DNA from 3 places in the Kitasatospora sp. NPDC056800 genome. Region 2 is predicted to be linked to each of the others. Evidence: riboswitches for the same ligand, from Rfam matches in the RefSeq annotation. Region 2 holds a riboswitch; each other region holds the start of a gene.
The links. A riboswitch is a leader RNA that binds a small molecule or an ion and turns the genes downstream of it on or off. The one in region 2 is predicted to bind cobalamin.
Positions count from the first base shown of each region.

Region 1: it holds a riboswitch for cobalamin, as region 2 does, so the genes downstream of both, ACFRQN_RS36610 (iron ABC transporter permease) here and metE (5-methyltetrahydropteroyltriglutamate--homocysteine S-methyltransferase) in region 2, are expected to answer to the same signal.
Region 3: it holds a riboswitch for cobalamin, as region 2 does, so the genes downstream of both, ACFRQN_RS25775 (CoA-acylating methylmalonate-semialdehyde dehydrogenase) here and metE (5-methyltetrahydropteroyltriglutamate--homocysteine S-methyltransferase) in region 2, are expected to answer to the same signal.

Region 1 is NZ_JBHUAL010000257.1:5,910-11,594, reverse strand. Features, by position in the region: gene ACFRQN_RS36625 (CGNR zinc finger domain-containing protein) at 1-41, shown strand, start outside; gene sodX (nickel-type superoxide dismutase maturation protease) at 49-411, opposite strand; gene sodN (superoxide dismutase, Ni) at 688-1,083, shown strand; cobalamin riboswitch at 1,165-1,290, shown strand; gene ACFRQN_RS36610 (iron ABC transporter permease) at 1,413-2,492, shown strand; gene ACFRQN_RS36605 (ABC transporter ATP-binding protein) at 2,489-3,292, shown strand; gene ACFRQN_RS36600 (ABC transporter substrate-binding protein) at 3,309-4,301, shown strand; gene ACFRQN_RS36595 (nuclear transport factor 2 family protein) at 4,392-4,775, shown strand; gene ACFRQN_RS36590 (GNAT family N-acetyltransferase) at 4,786-5,262, shown strand; gene ACFRQN_RS36585 (anti-sigma regulatory factor) at 5,451-5,685, shown strand, end outside.
Region 2 is NZ_JBHUAL010000008.1:60,801-66,485, forward strand. Features, by position in the region: gene metE (5-methyltetrahydropteroyltriglutamate--homocysteine S-methyltransferase) at 1-1,692, opposite strand, end outside; cobalamin riboswitch at 1,857-2,094, opposite strand; gene ACFRQN_RS03565 (hypothetical protein) at 2,177-2,494, opposite strand; gene ACFRQN_RS03570 (ECF transporter S component) at 2,513-3,397, opposite strand; gene ACFRQN_RS03575 (ABC transporter ATP-binding protein) at 3,394-5,037, opposite strand; gene ACFRQN_RS03580 (CbiQ family ECF transporter T component) at 5,034-5,685, opposite strand, start outside.
Region 3 is NZ_JBHUAL010000130.1:19,242-24,926, reverse strand. Features, by position in the region: gene ACFRQN_RS25780 (acyl-CoA dehydrogenase family protein) at 1-988, opposite strand, end outside; gene ACFRQN_RS25775 (CoA-acylating methylmalonate-semialdehyde dehydrogenase) at 997-2,496, opposite strand; cobalamin riboswitch at 2,706-2,897, opposite strand; gene ACFRQN_RS25770 (alcohol dehydrogenase catalytic domain-containing protein) at 3,037-4,080, opposite strand; tRNA gene ACFRQN_RS25765 (tRNA-Cys) at 4,198-4,268, opposite strand; gene ACFRQN_RS25760 (hypothetical protein) at 4,475-5,287, shown strand; gene ACFRQN_RS25755 (polysaccharide deacetylase family protein) at 5,295-5,685, opposite strand, start outside.

The DNA.
Region 1 (5,685 bases), on a different contig from region 2:
CCCGCAAGCGCCTGGAGGCGGAGGCGGCGGCCCGGGCGTAGCGGCCCGCTAGACCTCCTCGACCCAGGCGCCGAGCCGGCGGGCCAGGCCCGGCACCCGGGCCAGCCGCGGGGTGAGCAGCAGCCGCTCCAGCCGGCGCCCCGGCGCCAGCCAGACCGGGCTCGGGCGCAGCCGCAGCAGCACCCGGCCGAGCACCAGCTCGTCCGGGACGGCGCCGTAGCTGCGGCTGTCGCTGTCCACCGGGCGATTGTCGGAGAGCAGCCACCAGCCCGTGGCCCGGCGCTCGGCGGCCCGCTTCACCACCAGCAGGTCCTGCTGGAACGGGTGCCGGAAGACCACCACCGCGCCGGGCCGGATCGGCGCGCCGTAGCGGACCAGCAGCCGGTCGCCCTCGCGCAGGGTCGGGACCATCGACGGCCCCGCCACGTCGACCAGCCCGAACGGCAGCGCGCCGCCCGGGCCGCGCTCCCCCGCCCCGGCGCCCTCCGCTCGCGTGCTCCGCGCCACGACTCCTCCTCCCGCCCCCGCTCGCGCCCCCAGTCTGCCGTACGGACCGCCGTCCGTCCGATGTCCGGATTGCGCCGGTTCCCGGTCCGTCTTTCGCCCTAGGCCCACCGCCCGATCGCGAAACCGGGAGGGCGGAAGGGTAATCTCGGGCGCGGGAAGACGATCTAAGGAAGGACTCCCATGTTCTCTCGTCTGTTTGCACCGCGCGCCACCGTCCACGCCCACTGCGACCTGCCCTGCGGCGTCTACGACCCCGCGCAGGCCAAGCTGGAGGCCGAGTCGGTCAAGGCCACCCAGGAGAAGTACCAGGCCAACGAGGACCCGCACTTCCGCGCCCGCGCCGTCATCATCAAGGAGCAGCGCGCCGAGGCCGTCAAGCACCACATCTCGGTGCTGTGGAGCGACTACTTCAAGGCCCCGCACTTCGAGAAGTACCCGCAGCTGCACCAGCTGATCAACGACACCCTGAAGGCCGCCTCGGCCGCCAAGGCGTCCACGGACCCGGCCACCGGCCAGGCCCTGCTCGACCTGATCGCCCAGGTCGACAAGATCTTCTGGGAGACCAAGCAGGCCTGAGCCTGACGCGTCGCCACCCGACCGCCCCCGTCCGCACCGCCGGACGGGGGCGGTCGTGCGTTCACGTCCGACCCGGCCCGGTAAGGGTTGCCTGCCCTGAGTGGCTGTTATGCTGCCAGGGCGTCCGAGGGGGAAGTCCGGTGCGAATCCGGCGCTGACCCGCAACGGTGAGCACGGCCCGTACCCGCCCGTACGGCCGCGCCAGCCCGATCGCCCTCGGCCGCCGACCTCCCGACAACTCGCCGCGGACTGCGAGGGGAACGGCGCCCCGGCACGCCCCCGGCCCGCGCCCGCCCCGGCGCGCTCCCGGCCCGAGGCAAGGCGCACCCGTGAACCGCGCACCCGTCAACCGTGCAGTCGGCCCGCCCGCTCGCCGAATACCCGTCGTCCCGCTCGCCGCCGGCCTCGCCGCCGCCCTGCTGCTCTCCCTGGTCTGCGGGGTCGCCCTCGGCTCCTCCGGGCTCGGCCTGCCCCGGGTGCTGCGGCTCCTGGGCGCCGGGCTGACGGGCGGCCGGCTGGACGCGGACGAGGCGGCCGCGTACGCGATCGTCTGGGAGATCCGGCTGCCGCGCACCGTGCTGGCCGCCGTGGTCGGCGCCGGGCTGGCCGCCTGCGGGGTCGCCGTCCAGGCCCTGGTGCGCAACGCGCTGGCGGACCCCTTCGTGCTCGGCATCTCCTCCGGCGCGGCCGTCGGCGCCAACGCCGTGATGCTGTTCGGCGCCTTCGCCTCGCTCGGGGTGTGGGCGATCTCCGCCTCCGCCTTCGGCTCCGCGCTGGCCGCCATGACCCTGGTCTACGTCGCGGCCCGCACCGCGTACGGGCTCACCCCGCTGCGGCTGGTGCTCACCGGCACCGCGCTGTCCTACGGCTTCTCCGCCGCCACCACCCTGATGGTCTTCGCCGCCGACCGCGGCGAGGCCGCCCGGGACGTCATGATGTGGCTGCTCGGCAGCCTCGGCGGCGCCACCTGGGGCAAGGTGCCGATCGCCGCCGTCACCGTGCTGGCCGGGCTCGCCTACCTGGCCTGCACCGCCGGGCGGCTGGACGCGCTCGCGATGGGCGACGAGACCTCCGCCTCGCTCGGCGTGGACCCGGACCGGCTGCGCCGCGAGCTGTTCGTGGTGACCGCCGCCGTCACCGGCACCGTGGTCGCGGTCAGCGGGGCGATCGGCTTCGTCGGGCTGCTGATGCCGCACCTGGCGCGGATGCTGGTCGGCGCCGGGCACCGCCGGGTGCTGGTGGTCGCGCCGCTCGCCGGGGCGCTGCTGCTGGTCTGGGTGGACATCGCCTCGCGCACCCTGCTGGCGCCCGCCGAACTGCCCGTCGGGGTGTTCACCGCGGTGCTCGGCGTGCCCGCCTTCCTGGTGATGATGCGCCGCCGCGGCCAGGCCTTCGGAGGTGCCCGGTGACCGCGACGACCGACCCGACCCCGGTGCACGCCCAGGACCTCGCCGTCGACGGCGTCTCGGTGGAGCTGGCCGGCACCCGGCTGGTCCACGAGGTGAGCCTGGCGGCCGCCGCCGGGCAGGTGGTCGGCCTGATAGGCCCCAACGGCAGCGGCAAGTCGACCCTGCTGCGCTGCGTCTACCGGGTGCTGAAGCCGGCCGGCGGCGTGGTCCGGCTGGCCGGCGACGACCTGCACGCCCTCACCGCCCGCGAGAGCGCCCGCCGGGTGGCCGCGCTGACCCAGGAGCACTCCGCCGAGTTCGACTTCACCGTCGCCGAGGTGGTCGCCATGGGCCGGCTGCCGCACCGCCGCGGCTTCGGCGCCCAAGTCGACGGGGACGAGCGGCGCTGCGCCGAGGCGCTGCGCAAGGTCCGGGCCGGGCACCTCGCCGAGCGGGGCTTCCTGAGCCTGTCCGGGGGCGAGAAGCAGCGGGTGCTGTTCGCCCGCGCGCTGGTCCAGGAGCCGCGCCTGCTGGTGCTGGACGAACCCACCAACCACCTCGACATCGCGCACCAGTTGGAGGTGCTGGTGCTCGCCCGCGAGGCCGGTCCGACGGTGCTCACCGCGCTGCACGACCTCAACCTGGCGGCGGGCCACTGCGACCTGCTGTACGTCCTGCGGGACGGCCGGATCGTCGCCTCCGGGCCGCCCGACGAGGTGCTCCGACCCGCCCTGCTGGCCGAGGTGTTCGGCGTCCGGGGCACCCCGGTGCGCCACCCGGAGACCGGCGCCCTCCAGCTGCTCTTCGACCGCCTCCCCTGACCCCCAAGGAACTCCCGTGCGCACCAAGGCCGTTGCCGCCACCGCCCTGCTCGCCCTCGGACTCGTCGGCTGCGGCGCCGAGATCGCCCCGAAGGAGGCCGCCACCGCCTCCGCCCACTACCCCGTGACGGTGGACAACTGCGGGGAGAAGCTCACCTTCGCGCAGAAGCCCGCCCGGGTGGTGACCAACGACGTCAACATCACCGAACTGATGCTCTCGCTCGGCCTCGCCGACCGGATGGCCGGCTACGTGATGCCCGACGACAAGGGGAAGATCGACCAGGTCGCCTGGAAGGACGGCTACCAGCAGACCACCTGGCTCTCCAAGAAGATCCTCACCAAGGAGATCGCGCTGGACGCCAAGGCCGACCTGGTCTTCGCCGGCTGGCACTACGGCTTCGACGAGGGCAGCGGCGTCACCCCGCAGGCCTTCAGGGCGCTCGGCGTCGACTCGTACGTGCTCAGCGAGTCCTGCCGCAGCGGCAAGGGCACCGAGCGCGGCGTGATGGACCCGCTGGAGGCGCTCTACACCGACCTGGCCAACCTCGGCGAGATCTTCGACGTCAAGGACCGCTCCGACCAGCTGATCGCGGACTTCAAGGCGCGGATCGCCGCCGTCCCGCCGGCCGAGCGCCACCCGTCCGTCTTCCTGTACGACAGCGGGCAGGACAAGCCGTACACCGCCGGGAAGTTCGCCGCCGCCAACGAGATCATCGCCAAGGCCGGCGGGACCAACATCATGGGCGACCTCGCCGACAGCTGGGTCACGGCCGGCTGGGAGAGCGTGGTGCAGCGCGACCCCGAGGTGATCGTGATCAACGACTACGCGACGCCGAAGGCCGAGGAGAAGCGAAAGTTCCTGATGTCCTTCCCGCCGCTGGCCGACGTCGCCGCGGTCAGGAACGGCCGGATCTTCGTCATGGACTACGTCGACCTGGTGGAGAGCCCGCGCAACCCGGCCGCGATCAGCGCGCTGGCCGCCTACCTGCGCACCGTGCCGGCCCCCTGACCGGCCCGGATCCCGCTCCTCCGGGTCCGGGCGGCCGCGGGCGTACGCTCAAGGTACGAGCCGACGGAACCCGACCGGAGGAGCGAGATCATGACCACCACGACGGCCCCCGCCGCCTTCGACACCCGCGCACTGCGCGAGGGCATCGAGCGCCGCGACGCCGAGGCCCTCCTGGCGCTCTACGCGGAGGACGCCGAACTGCGCATGGTCGACCGCAAGACCCAGCCCAGCCACCCCCTGGTGATGCACGGGCGGGAGGAGATCGGCGCCATGCTGGACGACGTCTACGGCCGCGAGATGACCCACACACTGGAACAGGTGGTCGTCCAGGGCGACCACGTCGCCTTCCTGGAGTCCTGCCGGTACCCGGACGGCGTCCGGGTGCTGATGTCCTCGATGGCCGGTCTGCGGGACGGCCGGATCATCGACCAGACCTCCCTCCAGGCCTGGGACGAGACCGGTCCCGAGCAGTAGGCTCACGGACATGATCCGCACCGCCGTCGCCACCGACGTCCCCGTCGTCCACGCCATGATCCGCGAACTCGCGGAGTACGAGAAGGCCCTGCACGAGGCGAAGGCCACCGAGGAGCAGCTGCACGAGGCCCTGTTCGGCGAGAACCCGGCCCTGTTCGGGCTGATCGCCGAGGACGACGCCACCGGTGAACCGGTCGGCTTCGCGGTCTGGTTCCGCAACTTCTCGACCTGGCGCGGCACCCACGGGATCTACCTGGAGGACCTGTACGTCCGCCCGGAGGCGCGCGGCGGCGGCCACGGCAAGGCGCTGCTGCTGGAACTCGCCCGGATCGCCGTCGAGCGCGGCTACTCCCGGGTCGAGTGGTCGGTCCTGGACTGGAACCAGCCCTCGATCGACTTCTACAAGTCGATCGGCGCGGTGCCGATGGACGAGTGGACGGTGTACCGGCTCTCCGACGGGGCGCTGGCCGCCGCCGGGCAGCGCTGAACGGCTCCCGGGAGTCCGGGGAAAGGGTCTGCCACCCTGCGTCGCAATGCCTTACCATGAGTAACTCCCGAACCGGGGTGCGGAAGGCAGAGCGATGGCGGATCCGCGGCGCCGGGCCCCCTTCGGGGGTAGCAAGCGGTAACAAGCGGGGTACCAAGAAAGCACAGCGCGCCACCCAGGAGGCAAGGGTGTCCCAGATCGACGGCGATCTCGGCGTTCAGGACTTCGTGGAGGTCCGGCTGCCCGCAGCCGGGGCCTACCTCTCCGTCCTGCGAACAGCGACGGCCGGGTTGGCGGCCCGGTTGGACTTCACGCTCGACGAGATCGAGGACCTGCGGATCGCGGTCGACGAGGCCTGCGCCATCCTGCTCCAGCAGGCGGTGCCCGGCTCCGTACTGTCCTGCGAGTTCCGGCTGGTCGGCG
Region 2 (5,685 bases):
CTTCACCGGACGGTCGGTCAGGCCCTGCGCGTAGCGGAACCAGTCGACGGTCATCGGGCGCGGCCGGGAGATGTCCCCGGCGAGGACCGGCGGGCGCACGTACCGGGTGCCGTAGGACTGCACCCAGCCGTGCCGGGTGGCCAGGTAGCCGGTGAGCTGCTCGGCGAAGTACTGGACCATGTCGTTGCGCTCGGGCTCGCCGTGCACCAGGACGTCCAGGCCGGCCTTCTCCTGGTACGCGATGACCTCGCGGACCTCGGCCTCCATCCGCTCCTGGTACGTGGCGCCGTCGATCCGACCGGCCGTCAGGTCGGCCCGGGCGACGCGCAGTTCGGTGGTCTGTGGGAAGGAGCCGATGGTGGTGGTCGGCAGCAGCGGCAGGCCGAGCCGGGCGCGCTGGGCCTCGGCCCGCTGCGGGTAGGCCTGGGCGCGGCGGGCGTCCGCGTCGGTGACGGCGGCGATCCGGGCACGCACCGCCGGGTCGCGGGTGATCGGCGAGCCCGCGCGGGAGGCCAGGTCGGCCCGGTTGGCCGCGAGGTCGGCGGCGATCGCGCCGGTGCCCTCGCGCAGGCCGCGGGCGAGCAGCGCCGCCTCGGTGGCCTTCTGCTTGGCGAAGGCCAGCCAGCGGGCGATCTGCGGGTCGATGTCGCGTTCGAGGGTGGCGTCGATCGGCACGTGCAACAGGGAGCAGGACGGCGCGACGTCGACGGTGTCGGCGAGGCCCAGCAGGGTCGCCAGGGTCGTGAGGGACTTCTCCAGGTCGTTGATCCAGATGTTGCGCCCGTCGATCACCCCCGCCACCAGTCGCTTGCCGGGCAGGCCGCCGGCGGCGGCGAGGTCCTCCAGGTTGGCCGCGGCCGGGCCGGTGAAGTCCAGTGCCAGACCCTCGATCGGGGCCTTCGCCAGGACCGGCAGGGCGTCGCCGAGCCGGTCGAAGTAGCTGGCGACCAGCAGCTTGGGCCGGTCGGTGAGGGCGCCCAGCTCGCGGTAGGCGCGGGCGGCGGCGTTGAGCTCGGCCGGGGTGCGGTCCTGGACCAATGCGGGCTCGTCCAGTTGCACCCACGCGGCGCCGGCGGCGCGCAACCCGGCCAGCAGCTCCGCGTAGACGGGCAGCAGCCGGTCCAGCAGGGTGATCGGCTGGAAGTCGGCGGCCACCCCGGGCGCCGGCTTGGCGAGCAGCAGGTAGGTGACCGGCCCGACCAGCACCGGCCGGGCCGCGTGGCCGAGCAGCAGCGCCTCGCGCAGTTCGCCCACCGCCTTGGCCGGGTTCGCCGTGAACACCGTGTCCGGGCCCAACTCCGGCACCAGGTAGTGGTAGTTGGTGTCGAACCACTTGGTCATCTCCAGCGGGGCGACGTCCTGGTTGCCGCGCGCCATGGCGAAGTACCCGTCCAGCGGGTCGGCTTCGACCGCGTCCCGGTGCCGGGGCGGGATCGCGCCGACGGCGACGGTGGTGTCCAGCACGTGGTCGTAGAGCGAGAAGTCACCGGTCGGGACCTCTTCGACGCCGGAGTCGGCGAGCTGCTGCCAGTTCCCCCGGCGCAGGTCGGCGGCGGTGGCCAGCAGCACCTCGGCGGTGACCGAGCCCTTCCAGTAGCCCTCGATGGCCTTCTTGAGCTCCCGGCCCCGGCCCTGGCGGGGGTAGCCGTACGCGGTGGCAACGCTCGCCGCGGCTGCGGACTTCGTGGTCAAGGGACTCTCCTTCGCGAGTCTGTTCTCCTCAGGTACCCGGAGACGGCACGAGGGCGCGAAGGGATGACGTACCCGGCGGCGGCCGTCACGGGAACGTACGGGCCTGGTCCGCCTGGTATGGTCGCCGACCCGCCCACGAGGTCACCGGATAGCCGCGCGCGGGTCGTCCGCGGGCGGGCAGTGGCAGGTCTTCGGACTCGCGGGCGCGTCCGTCCCGTGAAGGGCGGACACCTACTGGCCGTCGCTTCCCAGACCCGTCCCGGGTCCAGTGCGTATGACGGCGGTCGTTCCCACTCACCGCTGCGGGGCAGTCCCGGACTGGCCAGTCGAAAGGCGTCACCGGATTCCCTCTTGCGACGCCCTGCCTGGCGGACAGGGCGAACCAGCTGCACCGTCAGCTTAGGGGCAAAGCGCCGGGCCTGGCGCGGGAATCTCGGAACCCGTCCGCATGGTGGAACGCCACCACGGCTCGCGGGGCCGGTGGTCAGGTCCGCGTCGGGGTGTCCGGCGTGCGCGGCAGGGCGGCGCGGATGTCCGCGAGCAGTCCGGTCAGGCCGCGTCCCGGACCCAGTCGGCCGTCCAGTCGCGCGAGCTGGTCGGCCGGGATGCCCGCCAGTATCCGTTCGGCTTCGACCAGCAGCTGCCGTCCCCGCTGGAGGTCTGACCTCATCCTGGCGACCTGCGCCTGCGCTCCGCCCAGCTGGCGGCGGGCGGATTCCAGTGCGGCGTGCTGTTCCGGGGTCAGGACGACGACGTCGACCCCGTCCAGCGTCATCGTCCGGTGCTTCGCGGGCTTGGGCACGATGGTCGGCCTTTCGGTTCAGGGGTGCGCCGGGCCGGCGGGCCGCGCGGCGGTCGGCGGCCCCACCGTGGTGTCCGGGCCGGGCATGGCGTCCTGGCCGGATGGGGCGTGCGGGCCGGGCGGGGCCTCGAAGCGCACCGTGGGCTCGAAGTTGGCGCGGCGGGCCGCGCGGCGGAAGACGGTGAGGACGGCCGGCCCGACGACGAGCACGGCGGTGAAGGTGGTGACGGCGCGGCCGGTGTCCCAGCCGAGCGAGGTGGCCAGGTCGAACAGCAGGTAGCGGTGCCACTGCTCGGTGAAGGGCAGGCCCGGCAGGTAGGCGATCGAGCTGTTCGGGTCGGTGGAGAACGGCCAGAAGGAGAGGTTCAGCAGGAAGCCGAAGAGGTAGCCGGAGAACGCCCCGTACCCGGCCAGCAGCGGCACCTCCCAGCGCCGCCCGGCCCCCGGCAGCAGCCCGGCGAGCATGCCGACGAAGGCGCAGCCGAACATCTGGTACGGCATCCAGGGGCCGACGCCGCCGGTGAGCAGCGCGGAGGCGAACAGCGAGGTGCAGCCGAGGGTGAAGCCGAAGCCGGGGCCGAAGACCCGGCCGGCCAGCACCAGGATGAAGAAGACCGTCTCCACTCCCGCGGTCCCGGCGCCGAGCGGGCGGAGTCCGGCGTTGACGGCGGACAGGACGCCGAGCATGGCGAGGGCCTTGGCGTCGATGCCGCCCGCGGAGATCTCCGCGATGACGACGGCGAGCACCAGGACCAGCAGGGCGCCGAAGATCAGCGGCGGCGCGTAGTTGGAGCCGAACCGCCCGGGCGCGACGACGAACGGCCAGGTGAAGGCCACCAGCCCGATGAAGGCGGCCAGGGCGACGACGACACGGGCCCGGCCGGGGATCCGGACGGCGGTCACCGGGCGGCCTCCACCGCTTCCACGGCCGCCGCGACCTGACGTACCGTCAGATAGCCGAGCGGGGCGAGGATCTTGGCGGTCTGCGGGGCGAAGGTGGGCGAGGCGACGATGACCTCGGCGGTGGGCCCGTCGGCGACGATCTCGCCCTCGGCCATCACCACGACGCGGTCGGCGGCGGAGGCGACGAACTCGACGTCGTGGGTGGAGACGACGACCGTACGGCCTTCGGCGGCGAGGGCGTCCACGATGCCGGTGAGCGCCTCCTTCGCCTGGTAGTCGAGCCCCCGGGTGGGTTCGTCCAGCAGCACGACCCGTGGTGCGGCGGCGAGTTGGATCGCCAGGACGAGGGCCAGCTTCTGCCCCTCGGAGAGGTCCCGGGGGTGGGTGCCGTCCGGGATCCCGGGGGCCAGGCGGTCGAGGACCTGCCGTGCGGTCGGCCCGCCGGCGCCGTCGGCTTCGAGGTCGCTCTGGGCGAGTTCCTGGGCGACCGTCTCCAGGTACAGCAGGTCGGTGGGGGTCTGCGGGACGAGCCCGACCAGCTGCCGGGCCCGGGCCGCGGGCAGCCGCTTGGGGTCCGCGGCCGGGCCGCCCCCGGCGCCGGTGACCTTCACGCTGCCGCCCTGGCGGGGCCCGGAGCCCTGGAGCGCCCACAGGAGCGAGGACTTGCCGGAGCCGTTGCGGCCCATCAGCGCCGTGACCTCGCCCGCCCACAGCTCCAGCCGGACGTCCCGGACGGCGGCCACCGGCCCGTACCGGACGACGACCCCCGTCGCCTCCAGCACCGGCTCCCCCGCCACCGCTGCCCGGCGCGGCGGGGGAACCGGCAGGTCCGTGAGCCGCTCCCGCAGCGGCGCGGCGGCCCGGCGGGCGTCCCGGACGGACAGCGGCAGCGGCCGCCAGCCGGCCAGTCGGCCGAGGTCGACGACGGGCGGCGCGATCGCGGTGTCCCGGAAGACCTCGGCCGGGGGGCCGTGCACGACCGTCCCGTCGCCGGGCAGGTAGGCGACCCGGTCGGCGTACTGGACGACCCGCTCCAGGCGGTGCTCGGCCAACAGGACGGTCACGCCGAGGTCGTGGACCAGCCGGGTGATCGCGGCCAGCACCTCCTCGGCGGCGGTCGGGTCGAGCGCGGAGGTCGGCTCGTCCAGCACCAGGACGCGCGGGTGCGCGGTGAGCACCGAGCCGATGGCGACGCGCTGCTGCTGGCCGCCGGAGAGCTCGTAGAGGGCCCGGTGGCGCAGGTCGGCCAGGCCGAGCAGGTCCAGGGTCTCCTCGACGCGCTTGCGCATGGTCTCCGGCGGGATCGCCAACTGCTCCATGACGTACGCCAGTTCCTCCTCCACCGTGTCGGTGGTGAAGCCGGCCAGCGGGTCCTGCCCGACCACGCCGACCACGTCGGCGAGTTCGCGCGGCGGGTGGTGGGCGGTGTCGCGGCCGTCCACGGTGACCCGGCCGCGCAGGGTGCCGCCGGTGAAGTGCGGCACCAGGCCGTTGACGGCGCCGAGCAGGGTCGACTTGCCGACACCGGTGCGGCCGACCACCAGGCAGAGCTCGCCCTCCGGGATGTGCAGGTCGACGTCGCGCAGGACGGGCGTGCTCTCGCCGTCGTACACCACGCCGACCCGGTCGAATCGGATCACGTGCTCACCTCGGAGGTCGTGCGGTCGGTGCGGTCGGTGGGGGTGGCGTCGGGACGTTCGGCCGGGCGCGGCCCCGGCCCGGCGGCGGGTCCGGGCGTCCGGCCGGGCGGCGGCGAGACGATCCCGGCCGCCCCCGCCAGCAGCAGGGCGAGCACCGGGACGAGCGGCAGAGTCGGCCAGGTCAGCGGGTACAGCGAGGGGTTGAGGTCGGTGGCGTCGTAGCCGACGGTGGCGAACAGCAGCACGGCGGCGGTCACCCCGCAGCCGGCCACGCCCCACTCGGCGGCCCGCCAGCGGTCCGGCCGGTAGGTGGTGCGCCGCACCCGCCGCCCGCCGAGCAGCAGGCCCGCCACGCAGAGCACGGCGCCCGCGAGGAAGGCGGGCAGGCCGAGCGCGGCCGGGGCCGTCCCGTCCAGCAGCCCGTACACCCCGGCGCACAGGCCGCACATGCCGAGCAGCATCAGCGCGCCGGTCAGCCGGCGGGAGCGGCGCGAGGCGGTGCCGGAACGCCCGTAGCCGCGCGAGTCCATCGCGGCCGCGAGGCTGAGCGAACGCTCCAGCGCGTCCTCCAGGACCGGCACCACGATGCTGCGCAGGGCGCGGACGCCCTTGCGCCGCCCGGCACGCAACCGCCGTGCCCGGGCGACG
Region 3 (5,685 bases), on a different contig from region 2:
CCACCTCGAAGCCGGTGTCGGTGGCGTGGCGCTTGGCCATCGCGCACAGCTCCGGCGCCCGGGGGTCGCCCCGGTCCAGCGCGGCGGCGGCCCGCCAGAGCAGCGAGCGGGCGGCCTCCAGCTCCGTGGCCATGTCGGCGAGCCGGAACCGCAGCGCCTGGGCGTGCAGCAGCGCGGCCCCGAACGCCTCCCGGTCGGCCAGGTGGCGGGTGGCCCGCTCCAGGGCGTCCTGCGCGCCGCCGACGGAGCAGGCGGCGATGCCGAGCCGGCCGCCGTTCAGCCCGTTCATGGCGATCCGGAAGCCCTCGCCCTCCCCGCCGAGCAGGCGGTCGGCGGGGAGCCGGACGCCGTCCAGCAGCACCTGCCGGGTCGGCTGGGCGTTCCAGCCCATCTTCTTCTCGTTCGCTCCGAAGGAGACGCCGGGGTCGTCCCGCTCCACCAGGAACGCGGAGACGCCCCGGGCCCCCGGGCCGCCGGTGCGGGCCATCACCACGTACACCTGCGAGGTGCCGGCGCCCGAGACGAACTGCTTGACGCCGTCCAGGACCCAGTGGTCCCCGTGCCGGCGGGCCCGGGTGGCCAGCGCGGCGGCGTCCGAGCCCGCGCCCGGCTCGGTGAGGCAGTAGCTGCCGAGCAGCTCCGTCGAGCAGAGCCCGGGCAGCAGCCGGGCGCGCTGGGCGGGGCTGCCGTAGCGGTCGATCATCCAGGCGACCATGTTGTGGATCGACAGGTAGCCGGCGATGGACGGGCAGCCGGTCGCCAGCGCCTCGAAGACGAGCACGCCGTCCTGGCGGCCGAGCTCCGAGCCGCCCGCCTCCTCCCGCACGTAGACGCCGCCGAGGCCCAGGTCGGCGGCCTTGCGCAGGACGTCGACCGGGAAGTGCTTGGCCTGGTCCCACGCGACGGCGTGCGGGGCGAGGTGCTCGCGGGCGAAGTCCCGGGTGGTCGCGACGATGGCGAGCTGGTCGTCGGTCAGATGGGTGTGCACGGCGCGCCTCAGCCCATCGTCGGGATGGTGAAGCTCGCGCCCTCCTTGGCCCCGGAGGGCCAGCGCGAGGTGACGGTGCGGGTGCGGGTGTAGAAGCGGATCGAGTCCGGCCCGTGCTGGTTGAGGTCGCCGAACGCGGAGCGCTTCCAGCCGCCGAAGGTGTGGTACGCGATCGGCACCGGGATCGGGACGTTGACCCCGACCATGCCGGTGTTCACCCGCCGGGCGAAGTCCCGGGCGGTGTCGCCGTCCCGGGTGTAGATGGCCACCCCGTTGCCGAACTCGTGCTCACTGGGCAGCCGCAGCGCCTCCTCGTAGTCGGCGGCACGCACCACGGTGAGCACCGGCCCGAAGATCTCCTCCCGGTAGATCCGCATGCCGGGCGTGACCCGGTCGAACAGCGAGGCGCCGAGGAAGTAGCCGTCCTCGTGCCCGGCCAGCCGGAAGTCCCGTCCGTCGACGACGAGTTCGGCGCCCTCCTCGACCCCGAGGTCCAGGTAGCCGCGCACCCGCGCCAGCGCGTCGGCGCCGACCAGCGGGCCGAAGTCCGCCGCCGGGTCGTCCGAGCGCCCGACCTTGAGCGCGCCGATCCGCTCGACCAGCTTCGCCACCAGGGCGTCCGCCGTCGCCTCCCCCACCGGGACGGCCACCGAGATGGCCATGCAGCGCTCCCCGGCCGAGCCGTACCCGGCGCCGATCAGCGCGTCCGCCGCCTGGTCGAGGTCGGCGTCCGGCATCACGATCAGGTGGTTCTTGGCCCCGCCGAAGCACTGCGCCCGCTTCCCGTGCGCGGCGGCGGTGGCGTACACGTACTGGGCGACCGGCGTGGAGCCGACGAAGCCGAGCGCCTGGACGCGCGGGTCCTCCAGCAGGGTGTCCACGGCCTCCTTGTCACCGTTGACGACGTTGAGCACGCCCGGCGGCAGCCCGGCCTCCAGGAACAGCTCGGCCAGCCGCAGCGGCACCGAGGGGTCGCGCTCCGAGGGCTTGAGCACGAAGGCGTTCCCGCAGGCCAGCGCGGGCGCGGCCTTCCAGAGCGGGATCATCGCCGGGAAGTTGAACGGCGTGATGCCCGCGACCACGCCGAGCGGCTGGCGCATCGAGTACACGTCGATGCCCGTCCCGGCGTTGTCGCTGAACTCGCCCTTCAGCAGGTGCGGGATGCCGGCGGCGAACTCCACGACTTCCAGGCCGCGTTGGATGTCGCCGTGGGCGTCGGCCACGGTCTTTCCGTGCTCGGCGGAGAGCAGCCGGGCCAGCTCGTCCTTCTCCTGCTCGACGAGCTGGAGGAACCGCAGCAGGACGCGGGCCCGCCGCTGCGGGTTCCAGGCGGCCCACGCGGGCTGGGCCTGCGCAGCGTCGGCGATCACCGCCTCGACCTCGGCGCGGCTCGCCAGGGGCACCCGGGCCTGCACCCGGCCGGTGTTGGGGTCGTACACGTCGCCGAAGCGGCCGGAGGTGCCGGCGGTGGGCTTGCCGGCGATGAAGTGGGTCAGTTCTCGGACCATCGGTTCCTACTCTCGACAGGGGTGGGGAGAGGAGGAATGGAGGCCGCCGCCGGTCGGCGGGCGCACGGTGGTGCGCCCCTCGGCACGGGCGTACGACGGTGTGACGGTACGTCAGGACGCGGGCGCCCCGGCGGTCGTCGGCACGGGACAGCCGGGCGCGGTGGAACGGAAGCAGCCCGGAGTCATGTGTGTCGTCTCCATCCTCGTGGAAAACACGAACCACCCGCGGCCGGTATCCTGACTCCCGGATCACCGCACGCCCTCAGGCCTTCCCGGCTGGCTGCCAGTGGCCGTCATCTGCGAGGACGGACTCCCCGGTCACAGTGGCGGGACCGTGCCGGACTCACACCGGCTTCCCTGACACCGCGGACCTGCCGTCGACCATATAGTTGGACGTCCTAGTAAGTCCAGGGGTACGCGCCCGCGCCGCGCCGCCGGAGGGCCGCTCACCCCCGTCCACCTGCCCGGACACGCCGGGAGCCGGCCCCGAGGGACCGGCTCCGATGGCCGACTCCGAGGGCCGACTCCGAGGGCCGCCGCTCAGCGGCCGGTGGTGACGACCATGCGGAAGCGGGCCCGATTGGCGGCCATCTTCTCCACCGCCGCCGCGGTCCGCTCCAGCGGCACCTCCTCGACCCAGGCCCGCACCCCCGTCTGCGCCGCGAAGCGCAGCGTGTCCTGGGTGTCGACCGCGATGCCCGAGGAGTGCGCGTAGACCTTCCGGTCGCCCTGGATCAGCTGCAGGGCGCTCAGCTCCAGCGGCTCCGCCGGGAGTCCGACCATGACGAGCTCGCCCCGACGGGTGATCCCGTCGATCGTCGCCACCACGGCGGGCGCGTTGGTGACGGTGGACAGGACCACCTTCGCGCCCCCCAACTGCCGCAGGGCCTCGGCGACATCGCCCGCGGTGCTGTCGATGTAGTGGGCGGCGCCGAGCCGGAGCGCGAGCGGCCCCTTCTCCTGGCCGCGGGCGATGGCGACGGTGCGGAAGCCCATCTTCTCGGCGAACTGGACGCCCAGGTGGCCGAGTCCGCCGATCCCCAGGATGGCGACGGTGTCCCCGGGCCGTGCGGCGGAGCGGCGCAGGGCGTTGAAGACCGTCACCCCCGCGCAGGCCAGTGGCGCCGCCTCGACCGCGGTGAGCTCGTCCGGGATCGCCGCCAGGGCCACGGCCGGGACGACGACGGAGTCGGCGAACCCGCCCGGATAGGCGACGCCCGGGATCTCGACCCGCGCGCAGTGCAGGCCGTCGCCCGCCCGGCACGCGTCGCAGTGCCCGCAGCTGCCGCCGTACCAGCCGACCGCGACCCGGTCGCCGACCCGCCAGCCCTCCACGCCCTCGCCGAGGGCGTCGACGCGGCCGGCGATCTCGTGCCCCGGGGTGATCGGGAAGGTGCTGCCGGGCAGCAGGCCGCCGGCGATGAGCAGGTCGGAGTGGCAGACCCCGCACGCCTCCACGGTGATCCGCACGGCTCCCGGGCCGGGCTCCCGCGAGGGGACCTCGACCAGCTCGGGGGCCGCACCCGGCCCCGCGACCTGGACGGCGCGCAGCGCGGCGGCCGAGCCGCTGGGGGAGGTGGTCATGAGCGATCCCTTCGCCGGGTGATGTGCCCCGGAGCCCCAGGTGACCGCACCGCTCGTCCTGTTCCGGGCGCGCCTTTCGAGACGGATCGAAATGTCTCGAAAGAACTCGGAAGTAAAAGGTGGAGATAGGAATCGAACCCATCTGAACGGCCCTGCAAGCCGCCGCCTAGCCACTCGGCCACTCCACCCCGACAACGATGGAAACATTACACGCACATGAACACGGACCCTGACCAGAATTCCCCGGGAACGGCGATGTTTCACCCCATGGGGCTCTTAGTGCGTCTAGTGTTATTTCTTTCGACATGGCGCCGGTAGGGTCCGACGAGCCAGCGCGTAAAAGACCGGGTGCGCTAGCCTGTGCCGATATCTCCGACCCGATGGGATTTCACTGATGGCCGTTGAGGAATCACGGTTCACCCATACCGCGGAGCCGCTCTGCGGAACCGCCGCGAACCGGTGCCAGTACAAGAACCTGCCCCTGCGCGACCTTCCCCCACTCGGCGTCGTGCGCCGCGCCAGGATCGCCCGCGAGGGCCTGCGCGAGCGCCGCGCCGACGTTCCGGCGCCCGGCCGGCCCTCCCGGTTCGCCGAGGGGGACTGGGTCCGGGTGAAGGACGAGGCCGCGGTGCGCGCCACCCTCGACGCCAAGGACCGCCACCGCGGCCTGTGGTTCACCGGCAGCCAGTGGTCGTTCTGCGGCGGCGTCTACCAGGTCGAGCGCATCGTGCGCCGCATGATCGACGACCACTACCGGGTGCGGCGCCTGTCGGGCACCGTCGCGCTGGCCGGCGCCACCTGCCACGGCGCCGACGGCGCCCAGGGCTGCGGGCTGGACTGCGCCCTGCTGTTCCGCGACGAATGGCTGGAGCCCGCGCCCGCGCCGGTCCCCGCCCCCCGTCCCGTCGCCCTGTGGGCGACCGTGCGCGGCCTCGCGGAGATCCGCGCGACCCTCGACCCCGACGGGCGCCTGCACGGCGTCCCCTTCCAGCCGGGGATGGAGCAGCACACCGGCACCCGTCACAGCGCCCTCGAACTGCGCCACCGGTCCCTCGCCTGGTGGCAACACCCCACCGGGGGGCGCTGGTTCATCCTCGACGGCCTGCGCTGCGGTGGCGAGCCGCTCGCCACCGGCTGCGACCGGCGGTGCGCCCTGCTCTGGCACGAGTCCTGGCTGCACCTGGAGCCGGCCGCCACCGCCCCCTGAGCGACCGTCAGCGCAGCCAGCGGTCGCGCACCAGCTTCGCGGTCAGGTGCAGCGGCCCGTCCCGGTCGCCGACGTAACATCGGGGAAGCGCGAACTCCCCGCCGTGGACACCGGGGCTGACCGCGCACCCGTACCCGTACCCGGTGTGCGCCACCGCCTCCACGGCGGCGTCGTCGAGCGAACCGTACGGGTAGCAGAACCCCTCGACCGACCGGCCCGTGAGGTCCTCCAGCACGTGGCGGCTGTCGGCGACCTGGGCCGCCAGATCCCGCGCCCCCAGGCCCGCCAGCCGCCGGTGCGTCAGCCCGTGCGAGCCGATCTCCACCCCCTCGGCGGCGGCCTCGCGGACCTGGGCCGCCGTCATCAGCGGCTTGCGCGGGCCCTGCTCGTCCCAGTCG